Regions from separate parts of the Paraglaciecola aestuariivivens genome, predicted to be linked through region 4. Evidence: predicted binding sites of a transcription regulator. Region 4 holds the regulator's gene; each other region holds the start of a gene.
What was found. Region 4 encodes LexA, which represses DNA repair genes until DNA is damaged. Its sites were predicted from a motif close to TACTGTATNNNNATACAGTA; they were not measured.
Positions count from the first base shown of each region.

Region 1: a site for LexA is predicted at 2,082-2,101, ahead of imuA (translesion DNA synthesis-associated protein ImuA). Genes of this name have one in related genera too.
Region 2: a site for LexA is predicted at 2,560-2,579, ahead of uvrD (DNA helicase II). Genes of this name have one in related genera too.
Region 3: a site for LexA is predicted at 1,750-1,769, ahead of recN (DNA repair protein RecN). Genes of this name have one in related genera too.

Region 1 is NZ_JBRKBA010000001.1:635,072-639,279, reverse strand. It holds gene ACVCDT_RS03005 (Y-family DNA polymerase) at 1-1,357, opposite strand, end outside; gene imuA (translesion DNA synthesis-associated protein ImuA) at 1,379-2,068, opposite strand; gene ACVCDT_RS02995 (EVE domain-containing protein) at 2,238-2,702, shown strand; gene ACVCDT_RS02990 (DUF885 domain-containing protein) at 2,737-4,208, opposite strand, start outside.
Region 2 is NZ_JBRKBA010000014.1:26,323-30,530, forward strand. It holds gene ACVCDT_RS15645 (GGDEF domain-containing response regulator) at 1-276, opposite strand, end outside; gene uvrD (DNA helicase II) at 347-2,515, opposite strand; gene ACVCDT_RS15655 (HAD-IA family hydrolase) at 2,652-3,368, opposite strand; gene ACVCDT_RS15660 (tyrosine recombinase XerC) at 3,379-4,208, opposite strand, start outside.
Region 3 is NZ_JBRKBA010000009.1:103,218-107,425, reverse strand. It holds gene recN (DNA repair protein RecN) at 52-1,725, opposite strand; gene nadK (NAD(+) kinase) at 1,835-2,710, opposite strand; gene nagZ (beta-N-acetylhexosaminidase) at 2,877-3,902, shown strand; gene ACVCDT_RS13525 (SLC13 family permease) at 3,892-4,208, shown strand, end outside.
Region 4 is NZ_JBRKBA010000006.1:142,410-146,617, reverse strand. It holds gene coxB (cytochrome c oxidase subunit II) at 1-937, opposite strand, end outside; gene lexA (transcriptional repressor LexA) at 1,330-1,953, opposite strand; gene ACVCDT_RS10835 (hypothetical protein) at 2,055-2,777, opposite strand; gene ACVCDT_RS10830 (S66 peptidase family protein) at 3,064-4,071, shown strand; gene ACVCDT_RS10825 (hypothetical protein) at 4,081-4,208, shown strand, end outside.

The DNA.
Region 1 (4,208 bases), on a different contig from region 4:
ACTGTGCTTGCACATTCTGGGCAATAAAGTAGTCACGAGTCACACTTTGGCAATCCCACCATCCGGTTTCTATTCTTTCTGGTCCATAAGCTATGGAGACTTTTTCTTGCAAAGGTTGAGGTGGGGAGAGTAAAAAGCTAGGACGTAGGGCAAAAAGCGCAAACTGGTGAGGCTTATTAATTAAGCAGGTCTGCTGCACTAGGCTGTGTTCTGGGCGATAATCTGCAGTTAATTGAGGTGAGAAAACCGCACTATCGCCAAGTTTGGCTTGCAGTAATGAGACTAATTGTAAGCGCGAGAGGGCGCCACGTTTATGGGCAAATAAATCCTGTTTTTCTGGGCTTCTGAGATAACTGTTTTCTGCCTGTAAGTTAATTGCAAAAATGGGTGCTTCGAGCTTCACATGCTCTAACTTTAAGGCCGTTAATGTGGCCCAAGCTTCAGCTAAATATTCCCCTTGTTGTGAGTGCACATTTAGCTGGATAGATTGCGCATCTCTTTGATAAAACGTGAAAATAAGACTTTGGGTCAATAAATCACGGGTTTTAAGAAAGCTTTCTAACTTTTGTAAAAGCTGGCTGATTGGGCGTTGTAATATTTGGGTATTTTCAATTTCATACAATAACTCAGTAAAGCACTCAAAGGCTTTTTTAGGGTGAAAAAAATCAACGGGATGAGGGATCTCAGCCGTCAGCTTTCCTAGGTATGTGGCAACTTCTATATCAAAACGTTTGGCCAGTTCAGCAACCGACAAGCTGAGCAAACTTTTAATATTGTGTACCCCTACACGGGCTAATTTGGTTACCACTTGAGGGGCCAGATCGCTATTTGTTAAGGCAATACTGGCCATGGCTTGGTGTATGCTTGAATGATCATCGGTTACTTTATCCCAGGCGCTTCTCGCTAAGAGTCGAGCGGCTAAGGGGCTGTGTCCTGTGGCGTAATGAAAAGAGACTTGCTGGGTTGAGAGTTGCTGGCTCAGTGCTTGCCAGTAGGTTGTTAAGCTACCGTACAAGTTCAACATATTGTGCACTCTAAGCAGCAAGCCATCAGGAGCAAAAAAACTGATATCACTGGTCACTAAATATAGGCTTTGTGCAATATTGTGTAGCTGCTGTTTGCTGAACTTGGGTTGGTAAGTCACTACCTGTAACTCGGCATTCAACATAGCTGCGGTGCCTAGCCCCATACCTAAGCGTATTCCTGTTTGATAAGCCTGTTGATTAAGCTGGCAAATTTGGTTGGTATGAGGATCAAAAATGACATAAGCATGAGACACAGACGAGTCGCACTGCTGTAGTAACGAATCAAGTTGTAATTGTGGAAAATGCAGGTATAACCAAAGGCTTTGCATCATACTAAACCAAAATTAAAAGATTTAGCCTGTGCGGCATGCGCGAGAAGGAAAGGTCAGCACGTTATTTGGCTTAGTTTGACTCAGTTCAGGCCAGTAAGCGCCCATGTAAACATTAAATGCTCGATTAGACCAAGCGCCCCTGCGTTTAGTGATCTGTGCTTGTATGCCTTCTTTAGCGGGACTTAGGCTAAGGCCTAGGGTAACAGGTAAAGATATATGCTCTTGTATAGGCTGACGCATTATAAAAAGTAAACTATTACCTTTTTCGGCTGCCATTTGTAAGCGTTTCACTTGGGTGACCGATAATGTGTTTTGCCACATGATCACACTATGGCAGCAGCCACTTTTAAGGCTTTGTTCAGCGCTCCATAAAAGTTGTTTATCTGCCTGAGGCTGTACCAGCATAAGTTGGCTAAGTGAAAAACCAAATTCAGCCCACATTTCACTGTTAAGCTGCAAAGGAGGGGCGATTAAACCTATTATTTCGGCTGACCTTTGTTGTTGTCTCATTAGTAGGCTAGGCAGTAATAAGCGTAACTCGCCAATGCCTAGAGGCGTACGGATATCAATGACCCCATATTCAGGAAAGCCTCCTTGTAAAGCCTCATCTAATTCTTGAAAACCTGTATGTTGTGCATGCCTGACAGGCTGAGCGTGATTGGCTTGCCACAACAGGTTTTTATGTTTTAGATAACTAAGAGTAGGGTGCATAAAACTATCAATATACTGTATTTATATACAGTATATTGAGGATTCATTTAGATGCAAGTTTTTCTGGTTTTTTTGCCTTATGATTTGTTGAGCATAATGCCATAATGGTTTATCGAATGAATGAAGATGTTCTCATTTCTATAGTCAATCAGTAGCAGGAACAATCACAATGAAATATTGGTTATTTAAAACTGAACCTGAGGCTTTTAGTATTGATGATTTGCGTACTAAAGCGGGCCAAACAGAGCATTGGGACGGGATCCGCAATTATCAGGCACGAAACTTTATACGCGACCAAGTGGCATTAGGTGATCAGGTTTTTATTTACCATTCTAGTTGTAAAAATGTGGGCATTGCGGGCTTAGCAGAAGTGTGTAAAGAAGCTTATCCAGACCATACGCAGTTTGATCCCGAAAGTAAGTATTATGACCCTAAGTCATCACCTGACGCGCCACGTTGGTACATGGTAGACATTAAATTTAAACAACAATTTAAGCAGGTCTTGGCTCTTAAAACGATTAAACAAATGCCTGAAATTGAGCAAATAGGTTTAGTTAAAAAAGGCCACAGGTTGTCGATCATGCCAGTAGAAAAAACCGAATTTGAACACCTGCTAAAAGCCTGTACAACTTAGAAAAATTGCCACATCACAATACAAGATACAAGGCTTAACTTTGTTGTTTAATAAATTCTTGAATATTGGCTTCTAGTACCGATAAGGGCACAGAACCATGTTCAAGCACAGCATGATGAAAAGCCCGAATATCAAACTTTTGACCTAAGGCTTGTTCAGCTTGAGTGCGTAATTTTTTAATAGTTAATTCGCCAATTTTGTATGACAGCGCTTGAGCCGGCCATGAGATGTAGCGGTCGATTTCGGTGGTAACATTGTGCTCAGATAAGGCAGTGTTATTGAGCATAAAGTCTATTGCTTGCTGCCTAGACCAACCTTTAATGTGCATACCGGTATCTACCACTAAACGGCAAGCACGCCACATTTCGTAACTTAAGCGCCCAAATTCATCATAAAGATTACTGTACATACCCACTTCTTTACCTAAAAATTCTGAATATAACCCCCAACCTTCACCAAAAGCCGAAATGTAGGTATATCTTCTCACCTCAGGTAAGTTTTGCATTTCTTGGGCTAATGAAATTTGTAGATGATGACCAGGCACAGCTTCGTGTAGGGTCAGCGCCGTTAGGGCATATAAAGGCCTTTTATCTAAGGCGTAGGTATTGACCCAATAATAACCAGGTTGATCATCGCGAGTTGGCGAAATATAGCGGCCTGTGGTGTATTTAGGGGCAATGTTGCTGGGGACCGCTTCTACCCCATAAGGGGTGCGAGGCAAATAATTAAATAGCAGGGGTAATTTAGCGTCCATCTGTTTGGCAATATAAGAGGCTTGTTTGATTAACTCCTCGGCAGATTGCGCATAAAATTGGGGATCGCTACGTAAAAAGTGAATAAATTGTTGAATATCGCCTTGGAAATCAAGTTGCATCAACACTTGCTGCATCTCAGCCCGAATACGTTTAACTTCACTTAGGCCCAGCGAGTGAATGGTTTCTACCGACATCTCTGTGGTGGTATAAAAGTTACTGCGATTTTGATAATAGGCCGCGCCATTGGGCCAAGCTTTAGCTGCAATATCGGCTTTACTATTAGGTATATATTCAGTGATTAAAAATTCGTAAAAGCGTTGATAGGCAGGAAACACATCATTTTTAATCACCAATGCGGCTTGTTCTTGTAACTGTTTTTGTTGCGCTAGGTTAAGAGCGCTGTCTGCCAAATGGATAAAAGGCTGATAAAACACACTGGCTTGTGGAGTATCGTGAATAAAGGCTTTAACCGACAACTCAAACCCTGCAAGCACCGCTTTAGGTTGCACAAAACCTGTTTCAATACCTTTTCTCATCCAAGCAATTTGTTGGGCAAAGTATTCAGGAAACTGATTAAGGCGGCTAAGGTAATTTTGAAAGTCTTGCTCTGTCTTAAATCGGCTAGTACGAGGTAAAAACGCCAAACTACTATGAAAACTAGACTCAGAAGTCAGTGGCATATAGTGGGCATTAAATTGATATTGGTCGAGGTAGTTTTGTAATCGACGTTGTTGTATTAGCAGGCTCACTT
Region 2 (4,208 bases), on a different contig from region 4:
GGCCGCTCTGGTGAGTTCATCTAGCTGAGAGGTTAGTACAATAGTGGGTAAAAAGGCGCTAAGGGTAAAATCTATAGCTTGACCGTTTTGTGCATCGGGCAAAGTAAAATCTACTACTGCACACAAAAATTCTTCTGGTGCTGAATTGCCAAATAGTTGTTTAGCTGCAAAAAGGCTGGTGGCGCAAATGGCTTTTAATTTAGCTTTAGAGATGAGCTTGCGCATCATCTCTAAACTTTTTGGGTCATGCTCAACTAATAGTACTTTACGTTGCATAGGCTGAGTTTAGTCCACAAGATTTTTATTTTACAATTTAGTGTATTGGCTAGGGTAAAATATATTGAGGTTAAACTTTAGTCAATTTAGCAAAAGACATCACTAACCATTTGCTGCCAAACTCATCAAAATTTATTTGCACTCTTGCATGTTCACCACTGCCTTCGTAATTAAGCACAGTACCTTCTGCAAATTTTGGGTGCCTGACTCTTTCACCTAATTGAAAGCCAGTGGACTCAAAAGCAGTATGTCCAGTGACTGGGGTAAAGCGATTTTGCACAGGTCTTGTAATGGTGGTACGCAACCTTACTTCTTCAATACAATCAGAAGGAATTTCTTTTATAAAACGCGAAGGCGTGTGGTACTTGTCTTGACCATACAAGCGGCGGTTTTCAGCATAAGTGATATACAACTTTTGCATGGCACGAGTCATACCCACGTAACAAAGTCTGCGTTCTTCTTCTATTTTACCCGGTTCTTCGTTGCTCATTTGGCTAGGGAACATGCCTTCTTCTACGCCCGCTAGAAATACCAAAGGAAATTCTAAGCCTTTGGCTGTGTGTATAGTCATCATTTGCACGGCATCTTGATGACTATCGGCTTGGGTATCGCCAGCTTCTAGTGAGGCATGCGCTAAAAATGCTGAGAGAGGCGTCATATTTTCAGCTTCTTCTGGAACCACAAACTGTTTGCAGGCTGTGACCAGCTCTTCTAAGTTTTCTATTCTGGCTTGCGCTTTTTCGCCTTTTTCAGCTTTGTACATTGCATATAAGCCAGAATGTTTGATCATGTAATCTGCTTGCTGCTCTAAAGGTAAATCGCCCGTATCTTCTGACAGTTGAGTGATTAACTTGCAAAACGCGTTCAAGGCATTAGCTGCCCTTGCGCTTAATCTTTTTTCAGTAAGTATGCGCTTACTAGCGTCCCACATAGATAATTCATTGTCGCGAGCTAATTCACGGATTTGCGCAAGGGTTTTGTCACCTAATCCTCGGGTGGGGGTATTAACTATACGTTCAAAGGCCGCATCATCTATTGGTTGATTAACCAAACGCATATAACCTAAGGCATCGCGAATTTCTTGGCGTTCGAAAAAGCGTAATCCACCATAAATACGATACGGAATAGCTTCTTGTAATAAGGCTTCTTCAAGCACCCGAGATTGCGCATTGTTACGATACAAAATGGCACAATCAGATAGGGCATTGCCATGGTCTCGCCATTCTTTGATCCGCGAGACATTAAAGCGGGCTTCGTCTAGCTCGTTAAACCCTGCGTACAGAGAAATGGGCTCGCCTTGGGCGTCTTCTGTCCATAACTCTTTACCTAATCGTCCTTGGTTGTTGTCTATAACGGCATTTGCCGCCTTAAGAATATTGCCAGTTGAGCGATAGTTTTGTTCTAACCTGATGGTTTTTGCGCCTTTAAAATCACGCAAAAAATGTTGGATGTTTTCAACGTTTGCCCCGCGCCAACCGTAAATCGATTGGTCATCGTCACCTACAATGATCATATTGTTACTAGGAGCCGATAATAAACGTAGCCAAGCATATTGAATATTATTGGTATCTTGAAATTCGTCTACCAAAATGGCGCGGAAGCGATTTTGATATTGGGCTAAAACCTGTGGATGCTTAAGCCAAAGCTCATGGGCTCGAAGTAATAACTCAGCAAAATCCACTAAACCTGCTCGATCACAGGTTTTTTGATAGGTCTGATAAATTTCGCGCATTTTTTGTTGAGTAGCATCACCGTAGGTTTCTATATGCTCGGGTCGCAAACCCTCGTCTTTATTGCCATTGATGTACCACTGCAGGTGTTTAGGAGCCCAATGTTTTTCATCTAGATTAAGACTTTTAAGTACCCGTCTAATTAAACGATACTGATCGTCTGAGTCTAAAATTGTGAAGTTTTCAGGTAAATTGACTTCATTGTGGTGAGTGCGTAATAAACGGTGGGCAATACCATGAAAGGTACCAATCCACATATTGTGTAGGGCACTACCTTGAAGTTGTTCGATCCGCCCACGCATTTCTTTAGCGGCTTTGTTGGTAAAAGTCACCGCCAAAATACCATAGGGGGCAATGCCTTCTACTTCCATTAGCCATGCAATTCTGTGCACTAAAACACGGGTTTTACCGCTGCCTGCGCCAGCTAAAATTAGCATGTCTGATGCTGGGGCTGCCACTGCATCGCGTTGTTTATCGTTGAGTTGGTCGAGAAGTCTGGATACGTCCATCATATAAAACTGACTAAAAAATGTTGAACAGAGTATATCAGCAATACTGTATTTAAATACACCATTCTACAGCGGCAATTGGCCATTTAACCTAAAGAAACTAGCTTGAGCTATATCTGAGGTCGGGGAGTTGGCTTTAAATTAAATTTAACAATTGTTCAAGTTGGCATAATTGCACATGGGGTAACAGATAGCTCTGCTCTGCATTTAGGTTCATCTGTCGGCCTTTAGCATGCCAAGCGGTTTGAAACCCGGCTTTTAACCCTCCATAGATATCTTTATGCAAATTATCTCCCACATGTAAAATGTTCATTTTTGGCGTCTTTAAATGTTTTTGCGCTGCCTCAAACATGCTGGCGTGGGGTTTCATTGGTTGGGCTAAACTAGCTTTAAAGCAAGCACTAAAATAAGGCGCTAAGCCAATCTGTTCAAGATTGACATTGCCATTTGTGATGGCCACCAAAGGTAGATTCTGAGCTAGTTGCTTTAATAAAGAATTAACATTTTCATCTAACTTAAAGTTACTGCGTTGATAATAAAAATAGTTATAACAGCGCTGGGTGGCGGTCTCTATTTGGTTATGATTGAAACCTAATTGTTTAAAACCTGAATCTAAGCTAAGTTTGCGCAATTCACTCATATCATTCTTAAGTGCCGGATTTAGCTGTAGTTGAGCTAATTGCTGGGATTTCCAAAAGTGCTCAGGTAGCGCTTGAGTTTGTGGGTAGTGCTCGTGCATATAGCTTAATAATAATGCTTCAGCTTTTTTTATAATCTTATTGTTGTTGTATAAGGTATCGTCTAAATCAAAGCTAATGGCTTTAATTTCATTTAGTCTGCGAAAAAAAATCATATAGAAATAACTATTCTCTTTTAGATTTCTTGGCTCTAGGGTGGGCGTTATCGTAAACCTTAGCCAAGTGTTGAAAATCTAGATGAGTATACACCTGAGTAGTAGATAAGTTGGCATGCCCTAATAGTTCTTGTACGGCACGTAAGTCAGAACTGGACTCTAACAAGTGTGTGGCAAAGCTATGCCTAAGTTTATGCGGATTCACTCCTTGCTGTAGGTTTTGTTGTACCGCCCATAACTTCATACGTTTAGCTATTTGCCGAACACCTAAACGTTTTTTTTGCTTACTAAGAAAAAGTGCAAACTCATTTTCATCGGCTAGCTCTTGCCTGAATTTTAACCATTGAGCTAAGGCTTGCTGCGCTTGTTTGCCAATTGGTAATAAACGTTCTTTATTGCCTTTACCTAGCACTTTTAACTGCCCATCCGCTTGTAAGCTAGTCAGGTTTAAACTGGCTAGTTCAGCTAAGCGTAAGCCACAACCGTACATTAACTCCATCATGGCCTTATCGCGGGTGGCCAATATATCTGTCGCTTGAAAGTCGAGCAATTGATGCATTTCATCAACATTTAGTTGCTTGGGCAGAGGTTTGGCACGTTTAGGGGTATTAACCGATTTAGCTGGGTTTTGACTTAATTGCTGATGTTGGATCAGGTAATCACAAAATCCGCGAATCGCCGACAGCATTAAGGCAATCGAATTGGGACTTAATTTACTTTTTTGTGCCTTGCTGAGGATTTTTCTGACTTCGGTTTGATTGAAGCTTGACCAAGATTCTATGTCGAGCTGATTAAAGGCTTTATTGAGTTGCTGCTGATAATTTTGAATAGATTGGCTGG
Region 3 (4,208 bases), on a different contig from region 4:
ATTTATGGCAAGCATCTTACCAGTCGCGATAGCGCAATCAATGCCTAATTGTTATGAATTACTGATTTGTAACAATTCTCTGGCATTTGCCATAGCAGACTCAGTAAGAGTATCGCCAGCTAATAGACGTGCCAACTCTTCAATTCGTTCACTTTCTTGTAAACAAATCATATGAGTTTCAGTGGTTTTTTTGTCGCTAAACTTAGTCACAAACATTTGATTGTGGGCTCTAGCGGCCACTTGCGGTAAATGGGTAACACAAATGACTTGGGCTTTTTCACCTAATTTTCTTAGCAATTGACCTACAACTGAAGCGGTAGAGCCACTTATACCAGTATCTACCTCATCAAAAATCATGGTGGCAATGTCATTGTTGCTCGAGCTAATTACTTGAATGGCTAAGCCTATTCTAGATAACTCACCGCCCGATACTACTTTTTCAAGGTTATCTAAGGCTTGGCCTTTATTGGTTGAAACAACAAATTGTACTGCGTCTAAGCCTAACTTATGTGGCGCAGCTTGTGGGTTGTGCAGTACTTTAATCTCAAACACTGCGTCAGCCATATTCATTTGTCGAATGTGCTGCTCAACTTGTTTAGCAAAATGTTTGGCTTGCTTTTGCCTTGAAGTGCTCAAGCTTTTGGCGGCTTGTTGGTATTGCAACTCAGTGGCCTGCAGCTGCTCTTTTAGTTCGGTTAGCAAGCTATCGTCTTTTACTAATTCACTGTATTCAAGGTGCAGCTGTTGGTGCAGGTCGTATAAGGCTTCTGGCTTTACATTGTGTTTACGCGCTAAATCGAGGGCTTGAGAATAGCGGGCTTCTACATTTTGCATACGCATAGGGTCAATTTCTAATTGCTCTGTGTAGTTGCGTAATTCATTAGAGGCTTCGTCAATTTGAATGCTGGCTTCGGATAACAGGTTTACAATAGGCGCTAAGCTTGGATCATGCTGTTGTAATTCAGTTAGTCGATCTAAACTATTTTGCACTGCAGAAAGGGCATTAAACTCATCGGCCTCATACAGTTGATGGAAACTAATTTGGCATTGCTCTAACAAAGTTTGGCTATTGCTGAGTTTTTTATGCTCAGATTCTAATTCACTAAATTCTCCCTCAGCTAAGGCAAATTCATCTAATTCTTGAATTTGATAGGCAAGCAATTGGCTGCGATCTTGCCTTTGTTGTTGGCCCTCTAATAAGGCATTATATTGATTTTGTTGGTTTTTTAACTGTTGGTATTGCTCAGCAACGGCCGTTAACAATTTAGGGTGTTCGGCAAATTGATCTAATAATTGGCGCTGATTTTCACTTTTTAAAATGAGTTGGTGTGCATGTTGACCATGGATACTCAGTAAAAATTGACCTAAATCTTTTAATTGTTGTAAAGGAACGGGGGTGCCGTTGATAAAGGCCTTTGAACGTCCTTCGGCCGAAATGACTCGTCTAATAATCACTTCGTGGTTATCTAACAGTTCGTGCTCTGTTAACCATAGTCGTGCACTGTTTAATTGCTGAATATTAAAGCCAACACTAACTTCTGCTTTATCTGCGCCAGTACGTACCATGCCGCTGTCGGCTCTATCGCCTAAACATAATCCTAAGGCATCAACCGAGATTGACTTACCCGCACCGGTTTCGCCGGTTACAGCGGTCATGCCTTGACTAAAATCTATATCTAGACTTTTTACTACGGCAAAATTTCGAATCGATAGATGAGTTAACATGAATGACGCTCCAATAAAAACAAAGACTGGCTTTATATACAGTAACTGTAAATATAACCAGCCTTTGATTGGCTGTCTAGCATTGAAATGAAATAATTAAACTTTAGCCTTAATAAAGTTTGCTGCCCCAACCTAGTTTAGTGCGTAAAACATTGAAATAATTATAATTTTTAGGGTGAATTAAAGACAGTCTAGCGGGGTTTTTAGAAATAATAATTTCGTCACCAGGCAAAACAGTTAACACAATATGACTGTCGCAACTCACTTGAAGATTGTCTTTGTTTTCTTTTGATACTTTTAGTTTTACCGTGCTATTGGCATCTACTACTATGGGGCGACTACTCAAAGTGTGCGGAAACATAGGGACCAAAGCCAAGGCATCTAAGTTGGGAGTGAGAATAGGGCCACCACCAGACAAAGAATAAGCCGTTGAACCAGTAGGTGTGGCAACAATTAAACCGTCTGAACGTTGACTAAACACAAAATGGTCATCCAGATAAACTTCAAACTCCATCATATGCGCCACTTTGCCGTGATGCAGTACCACTTCGTTAACTGCTGAGTCTTGGCTTTGTATTTGCCCGTCTCTAAAAACTTCTACTTCTAATAAAAAGCGTTGTTCAATTTCGCATTCTTGTTCAAAAATGCTATCTAATTGGGGTTCAAAGTCGTCTGGATTAATGTCGGTTAAAAAGCCTAAGTTGCCGCGGTTTACCCCAAGTACTGCCACATTGTATTCAGCCAATACTCGCGCAGCCCCAAGCATATTGCCATCACCACCTACCACTATGGCTAAATCGGCTAGTTGGCCAATTTCGTCAATACTGAAGGTTTCAAAACCTGTGGTGTTTAAATCTTGGGCAGTATGGGTTTCAACCAGCACTCGGCAGCCTCGTTTAGTTAAATATACCACTAATGCTTTTAGGCTTAACGTTGCGCCTTGATGGGCTTGTTTGCCAATTAATCCAACCGTTTTAAACTTCATTTAACCAATTTCTAAGAATTCGCGGAAATGCAGTATAACCAGCAGCATAGAATAAAGTCATGCCTTTCTAAGATTATTAACGCTTAAATTAGATTTCACTCGTGTAGTGAATAACGTTAAGATTTGGTTTTTATGTTCACAGAACTTTGTATAAAAAAGGCGTTAAATGGGCCCATTGATGTTAGATGTGTCGGGTTTTGAGCTAACCGCAGAAGAATCCGAAATACTCGACCACCCGCTAGTAGGTGGAGTAATTTTATTTTCACGCAATTATCACGATCAAAAACAACTGGCTGAGTTAGTTCAGCAGCTTAGGCAAGCCGCACTAAATCCGCTTATTATTGCGACCGATCACGAAGGTGGGCGGGTACAGCGATTTAGACAGGGGTTTAGTCGTATTCCAGCTATGGGCAGTATTGCCACTCAAGCGCCAAAGCGGGGCTTAAGTGCTGAGCACACGGCTTTTCAATGTGGATGGTTAATGGCGGCAGAATTGCTGGCCTTTGATATTGATATTAGTTTTGCCCCAGTATTAGATATTCATGGCATATCTGAAGTTATAGGCGATAGAAGCTTTCATCAGCAACCAGAGGTGATAGTGTCTTTAGCCAGTCAGTTTATTCAAGGCATGCATAAAGTGGGAATGCGGGCCACAGGTAAACATTTTCCTGGGCATGGTAATGTACTCGAAGACTCGCATATTGCTATGCCCATAGATAAGCGTGCTAAGCAGGCCATTTTTGATTTAGATATGGCAATTTTTGCCGCCATTCACCAACAAGGCTTATTAGATGCAGTGATGCCGGCTCATGTGATTTATCCTGCAGTAGATGAGTTGCCTGCTGGTTTTTCGTCTGTGTGGATCAAACAAATTTTACGCCAACAGCTGGGCTTTAACGGGGTGGTATTTTCAGATGACTTGTCCATGCAAGGTGCTGTACAAATGGGCAATATAGTTGATCGCGCCGAACTAGCCATAGCCGCAGGCTGCGATATGGTGCTGGTGTGTAACGATCCTAAAGGGGCGGTGCAGGTTATAGATGGCTTGCCTAAAGATATTCAGATTGAGCCTGCGAGTTTAACTCGAATACAAACTTTAAAGCATCAACAACATTTTGATTTTTCTGAGTTAATTAAAAGCCAAGCTTATCAAGATGCTCAACGTACTTTAGGCCAGTTTTATGCTGAATAATAATAAATTAATTGTCTTAGCCTTGCTGTGTTCGGGGCTGTTGTATGGCGTTTTGTTATCGGTTAACCAGCCGCATATGATTGCTGCCACCGCTGCTATTACTTTGTTTGTAGCTATGTTGTGGGTAACTGAAGCGCTACCTATACCTGTTACTTCTTTGATCCCGTTTTTTGCGTTTCCCATGGCTGGGGTATTAACCCATAAAGAATCGGCTTCGGCTTTAGGTAGCCATGTGATTTTATTACTTATGGGCGCCTTTATGCTGTCCAAAGCCTTAGAAAAATCTAATGTTCATAGCCGCTTAGC
Region 4 (4,208 bases):
GTTTAGGCTGATCTTCCAATGCGATTTGGCTGCCTTTTAGGGCTGGGAATACACCAGGTAAACCTTCACCGTTAGGCATGTGACATGCCGCACAGTTGGCGTTATACACTTTTTCGCCCAAATCCATAGCTTCGGCCATAGTCATATTCATAGCGAGTAGACGTTGTTCTTCTTCTTTGGCTCTTTGCTGAATTGCTTGTTGTTCGGCAATCCATTGGTCGTATTCTGCTTGCTCTTTAGCAATGACCACTATGGGCATAAAGCCGTGGTCTTTACCACACAGCTCAGCACACTGGCCACGGTATATGCCGGGCTCGTTTACTAAGGTCCAAGCGTCGTTAATAAAACCAGGGTTAGCATCTTGTTTTACCGCAAAGTCCGGAACCCACCAAGCATGGATAACATCATCAGAGGTAATTAAAAAACGGACTTTTTTACCAGTAGGAATAACTAGAGGACGATCAACTTCTAATAAGTAATTTTTACCTTTCGATAGTTTGCCAGAGATTTGCTCAGCTTGAGTGGCCATTTTTGAATAATATTCAACGTCATTATCCATATACTTGTAATGCCATTTCCACTGAGAGCCAGTTACCAATACAGTTAAATCGGGTTCGCTGGCGTCTTCCATATCGATCAGCAAATTCATGGCCGGTACAGCCATGGCGATCAAAATAATAAAAGGGATCACTGTCCAAGCTATTTCAACTTGCACATTCTCATGGAAGTTTGCAGGTTTTACCCCTCTGGATTTTCTATGAAAATACATAGAAACAAACATAGCGATAAATACACCTGCGCCTATCACGACACAAATAATAAACATCAGCATGTGTAAGTCGTAGACTTCAGTACTGATATCAGTCACGCCTTTGGTCATATTAAGCTGATATTGATCAATTTTGGCTTGTGTTTCTGCAAACACCGGTGAAGCCATCAACGCAGATAGCATAACTCCAGCCTTGGACAATGTTTTCTTCACTTGGCACCTCGTATACGTCAAACGTACTTATTATTATTTCTAAAGTCACAAGCTAAAGCGGCTAAATTTAAGTCGCCTTAGTTAAGATTTAGTTAAAATATTGTAATTTTTTGCTACTGGGATGTTAAGGGTCGCTTATTTAATAGCTACTAGTCTAGCTTTTTTGTTTAACTTACCGCCAAGTGGTGATTTTTTAAACACAAAATTGCAAATAATGGCTTTTTTTTGTTATTTCTTACTTAACGAATAACTGAAGTGTTTGAATTCACATAAAAAAACGCAGAAGCCGTAAAAGCATTCTGCGTTTTATATGCGTAAAAGCGAGGTACAAGAATTATAGAAAAAGCTTACATCCAATCAGCGTTTCTAATTACGCCAACCGCAATACCTTCAATATTAAAAGGTTGTGAAGCTAAATCGACCTTAATCGGAGAAAAGTCTGGGTTTTCTGCATGCAATAATACTTCGCGGCCTTTCTTTTCTAGGCGCTTAACCGTGACATCTTCGTCGACCCGAGCAACCACAACTTGACCATTATGAACATCAGTGGTGCGATGTACTGCAAGCAAATCACCATCTAATATACCAATGTCTTTCATACTCATGCCATTTACCCTGAGTAAAAAGTCAGCACTGGGTTTAAATAAACTCGGATCCACTTGATAGTGACCTTCAATGTGCTCTTGCGCCAATATAGGCTCACCCGCCGCCACTTGACCAATTAACGGCAAACCTAAGTCTTCTAATTGATCTTCAAGGGGGATATTTAATTTAATCCCACGCGACGTACCAGGCAAAATTTCAATCACCCCTTTACGTGCCAAAGCTTTTAAATGTTCTTCAGCAGCATTGGCCGATTTAAAACCAAGTTGACGGGCAATTTCAGCGCGGGTAGGTGGCATACCCGTATCTTGCATGGTGTCTTTAATGAGTTGTAAAACTTCTTCTTGTCGTGCAGTTAGTGGACGCATAAACAGCCTGTTTTTCTATACAGTTGGTGTGAGTATATACAGTTATGTTTAAATGGCAACGTGATTTTAAACACACCACCCAAATACTCAACTAACCATGCTTAAGTGTTAGATGCCTTGAGCTTGTTTAATCTCGCTAGCAACTCAACGCCCTTTTGTGGGTCGCTCACTACCTTGCCCAATTCAAAGTAAATATAACGACTCAATTTAATTAACTCGGCATATTTATCTGGGCTCATCATTAAAATTTCGCTAATACGAGTAACACTGACTAAACAACAATCGGCAATCTCAGCATTATAATTTTTGGATAAGTACTCAACCATTTTGTCTGTACCCATATTATTGCCACCAATAGGGATAGTTTTAATTTCTTCTAAGCGCTGATTTAAGGCAGTGGTTTTGTCTGTGGTTTGGATCAGTAAATCAATGGCATATGCCGCCAGTTCAGGTTGCAATGCCAGAATATTCTGACGTAGCAGTGTTAACTCTGGGTGGGTCCAATCACGAATATTAGCCTTGGCGTATACATTGATTGCCTCTTCACTGACTTTTTTTGCGATTATCAAAGAGTCTAAATTCTGTTTTGGTGAATGCATTACTTTGTTTTTTAATAAAGCATTGGCTTTATCCACTAATAATTGGGCCTGATGTTGCGCCTCTTCTAGCCTTAGCATAGATTCGGTTTTTGCTGGCTCGCCACCACAAGCCATAAGTATTAAAAAGATCCCTAAGCTGCAAATGAAGCTAATAGTGTTTTTGGTAATCAATTGAATCCCTACTTGATGATTAATAAAGCACAGTTTATGCGCTGTTTTAGGCATGCTAACACAAGCTGCAGATTCTCATAAATTAGCGACCTTGGTTGCTCAGTGTAAACAGACCTCAACATTTTATAAGCAAGTGTTTGTTAAGATTGGGGCAAAAAAGTCTGTGTTACCCTTAGCCCTATTCAAACTATCTATTTGTTGTAGAATTCAAATAACAAATGCATAGATAAAGCCACAATTTTAGGCTAACGCATTGAAAGTGATAGGTTAATTACTAGAAATCAAAAAATAAAAAGGGCAAGTATTTATGTTTACTAGGCGCGACGTTTTGCGGTTAAGCATGGCAACCACTCTGGCTTCTGTAATGCGCTCTTCGGCGGCAACAGAGACCAAAAAGTTAACATTAAACAAACCTAAACACTTACAGGCTGGGCAGACCATTGGCCTAATTGCACCAAGCAGTAATGTGGCTGAAAACCAAGATATCGCCTTTGCCATAGACATCATTAAGTCTTTTGGTTTTAAGGTAAAGTTAGGCCAACATTTATATCAAAGACATGGCTATTTAGCCGGTGAAGATCAAGAGCGGGCAGCAGATGTCAATCAGATGTTTATTGACCCTCAAGTAGACGCCATATTTTGCCTGCGTGGGGGCTATGGGTCTCCGCGTATTTTACCTTATTTAGACTTCGACAGTATCAGTCAATATCCCAAAATTATTATGGGTTACAGTGATGTAACTGCTTTACTCAACGCCATTTATACTCAAACCGGCATGATCACTTTTCATGGGCCTATTGCCGCGCAAAGTTTTTCTGACTACACCCTTGCCCAATTTAAACAAGTACTTTATCAGCCACAGCCTAGCCTTATTGCCCAGCCGCCGCCTTTTGAAATGGCAGAAGGTCGGGCCGAACGCGAAAACCGTATTAGTGTCATTCAGCATGGACAAGCCAAAGGCAAACTAATTGGCGGCAACTTATCACTTATGGTCAAATTAGTTGGCACCCCTTACGAACCTTCATACCAAGGCAATATTTTGTTTTTAGAAGACGTAGGCGAAGCCCCTTACCGCATTGATGGCATGTTTACCCATTTAAAATTATCCGGGCGCTTACAGCAATTAGCCGGCATAGTCTTTGGAAAATGCAGTGACTGCGAGTCTAAGGGCAATTCGCTTAGCATAGAGCAAGTATTAAACGACCATTTAAAACCACTTGGTATTCCGGTTGTGCGTGGTTTAATGATTGGCCACATAGAAGACAACGCTACTATTCCTATTGGCGTTATGGCCCATTTAGATACCAAGGTTTCTGGCATTGCTATGCTTGAAGCCGCGGTAAGTTAAGGAATAGCCATGTCTTTATTTGCTTTATTACTCAGTCAAACCCTAATCTTTGCGCCACAGCCAGACATTCGCTTAGAAGTAACTCAATCAGAGCCAAGCAGTCATTGGGCATTTTTAGCGCCGCACCAAACTGAGCA